2 linked regions of the Desulfurococcus amylolyticus Z-533 genome follow. The protein of the gene in region 1 interacts with the protein of each later gene in a pairwise test. Links are inferred from orthologs where the notes say so. Each region holds a gene or a part of one and is shown in the gene's direction. Other genes may lie near its edges.

Evidence for each region.
Region 2: the proteins of SPHMEL_RS04895 (region 1) and rpl7ae interact in binary tests that used the Methanocaldococcus jannaschii proteins (3 or more experiments, as listed by UniProt). The link is inferred for Desulfurococcus amylolyticus Z-533 from one-to-one orthologs.

What each region holds. Positions count from the first base shown.
Region 1 is NZ_KI911318.1:945,320-948,589, reverse strand. What follows is about bases 186-3,122. They hold SPHMEL_RS04895 (hypothetical protein), read left to right. Parts: upstream 186-1,012; coding sequence 1,013-2,233; downstream 2,234-3,122. Other genes in these bases: SPHMEL_RS04885 (helix-turn-helix domain-containing protein), read left to right, coding at 3,010-3,122; SPHMEL_RS04890 (fibrillarin-like rRNA/tRNA 2'-O-methyltransferase), read left to right, coding at 2,239-2,943; SPHMEL_RS04900 (30S ribosomal protein S30e), read right to left, coding at 770-922; SPHMEL_RS04905 (NAD-dependent epimerase/dehydratase family protein), read left to right, coding at 186-760. Outside these bases: more of SPHMEL_RS04905, read left to right, coding at 1-185; more of SPHMEL_RS04885, read left to right, coding at 3,123-3,270.
Region 2 is NZ_KI911318.1:90,541-93,620, reverse strand. Bases 1-2,747 are described here. They hold rpl7ae (50S ribosomal protein L7Ae), read left to right. Parts: upstream 1-1,055; coding sequence 1,056-1,439; downstream 1,440-2,747. Other genes in these bases: infB (translation initiation factor IF-2), read right to left, coding at 2,589-2,747; SPHMEL_RS00520 (50S ribosomal protein L24e), read left to right, coding at 2,386-2,571; SPHMEL_RS00525 (30S ribosomal protein S28e), read right to left, coding at 2,017-2,277; SPHMEL_RS07590 (hypothetical protein), read right to left, coding at 1,612-1,740; SPHMEL_RS00535 (glutamate--tRNA ligase), read left to right, coding at 1-912. In the rest of the region: more of infB, read right to left, coding at 2,748-3,080. UniProt on the Methanocaldococcus jannaschii protein: Multifunctional RNA-binding protein that recognizes the K-turn motif in ribosomal RNA, the RNA component of RNase P, box H/ACA, box C/D and box C'/D' sRNAs.

The sequences.
Region 1 (3,270 bases):
TGACACGATATACCATTTAGCAGCAATACTTTCAGCTACAGGGGAAAAGAACCCTATGCTGGCATGGAGGATAAACATGGATGGTTTAATAAACGTGCTTGAAGCAGCAAGGGAGCACGGTATTAAAGTGTTCTGGCCTAGCTCGATAGCTGCATTTGGCCCCAGCTCTCCAAAGTACAGTACTCCCCAGTATACTATAATGGATCCAACCACGATGTACGGTATAACGAAATACGCTGGCGAACTACTTGGAAGATACTACGTGTTAAAGTACGGGGTTGATGTAAGAGGAGTCAGATACCCGGGTATTATAAGTAGCGAAGCCTTGCCAGGCGGGGGTACAACTGATTATGCAGTTGAAATATTCTACTATGCTCTAGAGGGTAAGAAGTACAAGTGCTACCTGAGAAGGGACACGATGCTACCGATGATGTATATGCCGGATGCAGTGAAAGCGGCGATACAATTAATGGAGGCCGATAGATCCAGGCTTAAACTCATGGTGGGTTATAATGTCACAGCATTCAGCTTTACACCGGAGCAACTAGCCAATGAAATAAGGAAGTACATACCTGACTTCGAAGTAGAGTACGAGCCAGACTTCAGGCAGGCAATAGCTGATTCATGGCCTAAATCACTCGATGACTCTGTTGCTAGGGAGGAATGGGGATGGCGGCCTGAGTGGAGTTTCGAGGCAATGGTTAAAGACATGCTTGTTAAGCTAGGTAGGAAGCTAGGTAAGAAACTCGTTATAGAATAATTTTTATCTCTAAGCAGCCTCCTTGGGCGGGCTTTCAATCCTCCTGATATACTCCCATTTATTCCTGATCCTAGGCGGTTTATTCTTCTTCGGCTTAGGCGGTATCTTAGGGGTTTGACTCCTTACTTTCCCAGCCTTTGTTAGCGAGCCATGGCTTGGCATATTGAACCACCTAACATGATAGTTATAGTTTAGGGATATTTAAATATGGTTTTATTTGATCTCTTAATTAGGAAGGCAGGTGTTATCGTGATGAATAAGGTTTATCTTGTAGAGAGCGTTATAGGGGTAATTGCTTTAAGCGATGACGGCTCAATAATAGCGTATGCTAAGTCACCTGAGAGCATCGATGATAACGTGGAATACCTGCTCAGCATTGAGAGAGGAGAGGAGACGCTACAGCATTCTGAGGTAATGGAGAAGCTGAAGGAGAGCGGTGTAACCAGTGTAATTGTTGAAGCATTGTCGCTAGCTAGAATAGCGTCTACTCATGGACTAAGCCCTGAGATAGTGCCAGGTCACAATATCTTCATAGATGTAAGGGGGGATATCGCTGAATTAGCGGTTAAACTAGGATACGTTGACTCGCAGGAGAAATTCTTCGAGAAGCTCCATAACATAATGCTTGAGTATACGAGGAGGAAATTAAGGAAGGAGGCTCAGAAAAGGGACTTACTGGCTGTGCAAGCGATAAGGGCGACCGATGACATAGATAAAACAATAAACCTATATGTTGCGAGGCTCAGGGAATGGTATAGCATCCACTTCCCAGAACTAGATGAACTAGTAAAGGAACACCCTGAGTACGCTAAGCTGGTATATGAGCTGGGACACCGCTCTAACTATACTGTGGAAAACCTCAGTAAACTAGGGTATAGCGAGGAAAAGGCTCGAAAGCTTGCTGAGGCGGCAAAGAACAGTATAGGTGCTGACCTAAGTGATTTCGACATGAACTATATAAAGATACTGGCTGGAATAATACTGGATCTCTACAAGTTGAGAAGTACTCTGGACGAGTATATTGATGCAGTAATGAAGGAGGTTGCCCCGAATATCTCTGCGCTTGTAGGGCCTAAACTAGGGGCGAGGCTACTGAGTCTAGCCGGGGGGCTAGAAAAACTAGCAGTCCTGCCAGCAAGCACCATACAGGTACTGGGTGCTGAGAAAGCATTGTTCAGAGCCCTGAGAACCGGTGGCAAGCCGCCTAAGCATGGAGTGATCTTCCAACATCCATTCATACATAAGAGCCCTAAGTGGCAGAGAGGTAAGATAGCCAGGGCGCTGGCTGCAAAATTATCGATAGCAGCCAAGATCGACTACTTCAGTGGCAGGTTAGCTGGAGACAAGCTGGTAAAGGAGCTCGAGGAGAGAGTTGAAGAAATAAAGAAACTATATCCTAAGCCTCCACCAAAGAAAGAGGAGGAGAAGAGGCCTAGACCGCCTCCTAAATCCAGGAGGAAGGGTGGGAGGTGATCCATGTGAGTCAACCAGTCTCGGTAAAACCACATGAAAAATACTACGGGGTATACGTTGTAGAGCTTGATGACGGTAGCCTTAAACTTGCCACAAAGAACCTGGTTCCAGGTCACAGGGTATATGGTGAGAAACTATATAGAATAAACAATGTCGAGTACAGGGAGTGGAATCTATACAGGAGCAAGTTGGCTGGTGCATTAGCCAATGGTCTCAGTGAGCAGCCGATCAGGGAGGGACATAGAATACTATACCTTGGAATAGCATCTGGAACCACTGCCAGTCACATCTCGGACATCGTCGGCTTAAAAGGCAGAATTTACGGTGTTGAATTCGCTCCCAGGGTTATGAGGGAACTAGTATTAGTTGCCGATGTGAGAAAGAACATTTATCCAATACTAGGCGATGCTAGAAAGCCGCATGAATATAGGCATGTTGTTGAAACAGTTGACGGGATATATGCGGATGTTGCGCAACCGGATCAAGCTGCTATAGTCGCAGACAATGCATTACTATTTCTAAGGGATGGAGGATACTTGCTTCTAGCAATAAAGGCTAGAAGCATTGATGTGACAAAGGAGCCTAGTGAAGTATACCGTAGGGAGATAGAGACGTTAAAGCAGAGGGGATTCGAGATAGTCGACGTTGTTCACCTGGAACCCTATGATAAAGATCATGCAATGATATACAGTATATACAGGAGAAAGTAGCTTAGACATGGAAAACAAATTCCCTTTTAAACATGTTTAAACATAATTTAGAAAACGGGGTCTGTTTTGTCTAGAAACAGGGGTACAGGGGACATCGCTGAAGAAGTCTCTAGAACCCTGAGGAAAGCTGGTTTCCGGGTCGAGTTTCTTTCATACCCTACCTCAGCTAGAAGCATTGATATCATTGCGTGTAGAGGCGATACCAGGGTTTTCATAAAGGTTTCACAGGATTTAAGGGAGGTCTCCTGGATAGAGGTAAATGACTTAAAGAAATCAGGGATAGTGTACGGTTCGAACACTATTATAGTGGCTGAGAAAAACGGTAGG
Region 2 (3,080 bases), 850 kb from region 1 along the record:
GTATGGCCAACTTACAATTTTGCTGCTGGTGTCGACGATTATTTAATGGGTGTAACACATGTCCTCCGCGCAAAGGAACACATATCGAATACTGTCAAGCAGAAATACCTATATAAGCACATGGGCTGGAAATACCCCGAGACAATACATTTTGGACGTTTATCATTAGAGGGTGTGATACTGAGCAAGTCTAAAATGAGAAAGCTAGTTAAAGAACAAGGTATCTCACCATATGATGACCCAAGACTCGGAACAATTAATGGGTTACGTAGAAGAGGCATTCTCCGTGAAACAATCTGGAAAATAGTTAAGGAAGTGGGAATCAAACCCATCGATGCCAAGATAAGCCTAGTTAATCTCTACGCTATCAACAGGATCCTAGTTGATCCAGTCGCGAACAGGTATATGGGTGTTGAAGAACCGGTTCCAGTAATACTAAAGGATGTGAAAGAGGAGCTTAAAGCACAAATACCAATACATCCATCAAGACCGGAGCATTACGAGTATAGGATACTGGATGGCTCGGTAATCCATATATCATCCAAAGACTTGGGAACACTGCTTCAAAGCGAACATAAAACATTCAGAGCCATGGGGCTAGCTAACTTTATGATAACGGAGCCAACGATATTGGATGGTAAGCCAGCATTCATAGCCAGGCTCCACAGTATTTCACAGGAAGATGCAAGGAAGCTAAATGCTCCAATAATTCAATGGGTTAGCAACGATGAGAAAACAGATTTATTCCTCCTGATCCCGAGTGGATCAGAGATCAGGGAAGCCAGGCTCCTAGTTGAAAAACGCATTATTAATGAAAAACCAGACTCCATTGTGCAATTATACAGGGTCGGGTTCATTAGAATAGATACTATCAAAGAGGAAAAAGTAATAGCCGTCTTCTCACACGAATAAGACCACCGGATTCATTATTATATGGAATGGAAAGTCGCATCAAAAGTAGTTTAAAAATTATTTAATGCCCGTAATTTATAAAGCCCTGACATTATTCTATATAGCTTGTAGACGACCACGAGTTAAGGGAGGAGGATGAACACATGCCTAAGCCGTTTTATGTAAAGTTCGAGGTACCGCCTGAGCTAGCTGATAAAGTATACCAGGCAATATCAAAGGTAAGAGAGACTGGTGGGAAAATCAAGAAGGGTACAAATGAAACAACAAAGGCTGTTGAAAGAGGACAAGCTAAGCTGGTTGTCATAGCTGAAGATGTTGACCCACCTGAAATAGTTGCCCACCTACCACTATTATGCGATGAGAAGAAGATACCATATGTCTACGTGCCAAGCAAACAGAAACTGGGCCAAGCAGCCGGTATTGAGGTGTCTGCTGCCTCTGTCGCAGTAATAGATGTAGGCGGAGCAAAGGACTTAATCGATGAAATAATTAAGAGTGTCCAGCAGATAAGGGCTCAGAGCGGCTGATAAAGGTAATCATCCCTTCATTGTTTTTTATATGAACAATAATAAATCCTCCCAGGACGACGAGGTTCTTGAACGATTAGTAAAACAGGTTTTCAAAACCGTTTCCAGCCTCGCCAAGCTGTCTCTGGTTTTATAATGGTTTGTATGTGTTGGTGTTAGTCTTCTGCTATTATTATATTATTGTATAATTTTTGCCGTGTAGGTGTTTCATCTTCTCCCTGTATCCTGCTAGTGGGTATAGGACTATGTCTCCCTTCCTATACTTTATAACGCTGCATCCGGCAAAGTACACCTCAGCCACTTCTATCACCAAAGCTAATTCTTCTTGAGTTTCCGTGAGCCGGTCTCGGGCGCACTACCCCTACCCCGCTTAACGCGGGGCTCGGGGCTATGGTTTCCAGTGATCACCGCCTCGAATATAGCTGAGGCTCGTAAACACTAAAGACTCATCACCAAGAAACAAAAGAGGAAACAAAACCCGTAAATCTCCAACCCCACCCTAAAAGACGGGGCTTTCAATTGTAAAACCCTAAAAACCTATAAAACGAAGACAGCATACCATCCTGGTTTCAGGCATCTACTTTTTGCTTGACAGCTTTCTTGCCTCTCTCTCAGTCTCCCTTAGTATAACTATATCCCCTATTCTCACTGGCCCCTTTATATTCCTTGTTATTATTCTACCTTTATCCCTACCCTCTAATACTCTGACACGCACTTGTATTATCTCTCCTGTAACACCTGTCCTACCAAGTATCTGTATTACTTCGGCTGGGAACCCTATCTCCTCTACCACGTTCACATCAGGCGACTTTAAAACTATCTTATTGTTCTCACTCATGGCCTCCACCACGATTTAAACACTATGCTTTTATATCAGAGAAAGGTATTTTAAAACCCTTGTAACCAATACATTGTGTTGACACTGGCTGGAAGAGAGGTGTTTACCTTGGTGAAGCAGGCTAAATGCGTGTTTTGTGGTGGAGACGTGGAGCCTGGAACAGGATTGATGTACGTGATGAACGATGGAACGATACTATGGTTCTGCAGCAATAAGTGTTTTAATAACTACAGGATGAAGAGGGATCCTAGGAAGTATAAGTGGACATTAAAGTATGGTCAGCAGACAAAGTAGGCCAGGTTATTTTGTTTTCACATCTGCTGAAACACCATACCGTAGAGGGGATCGCTCTTCCTCTTTATATCAATTATTTCTTTCAACACTAGTTTCTCATCATTGCTTAACTCATTACTAAAAGTTGTCAGCCAGTATTTAACGTGTTCACTTGGTATATCAGTATACAAGATATCGCCTTCATCTATGTGCCTACCCACCATTACCTTGCCCCTAATACTTATAGCTACTTGTTGCCCTACAAGCGCCTCCTTCAACACGTTATCGCGGTCGCGTATCTGCATTATTAAGCCAATGTTTCTCCCATCCTCTGTCATTAATGGATAGTTAGGCCTTATCCTGCCTCCCAGGACTTCTACTCCAACTATAACGGGTTCACTTCTCCTAAATACAGCCCCCGGTATAATCCTTATCTTACCTGGCCTTACTAGAGACTCTACCTGCCTCAGTCTCTCCCTCTCCCTGAATTCCTTGAACCATTTAAGGTATTCTTCGAGTAGCTGGTATAT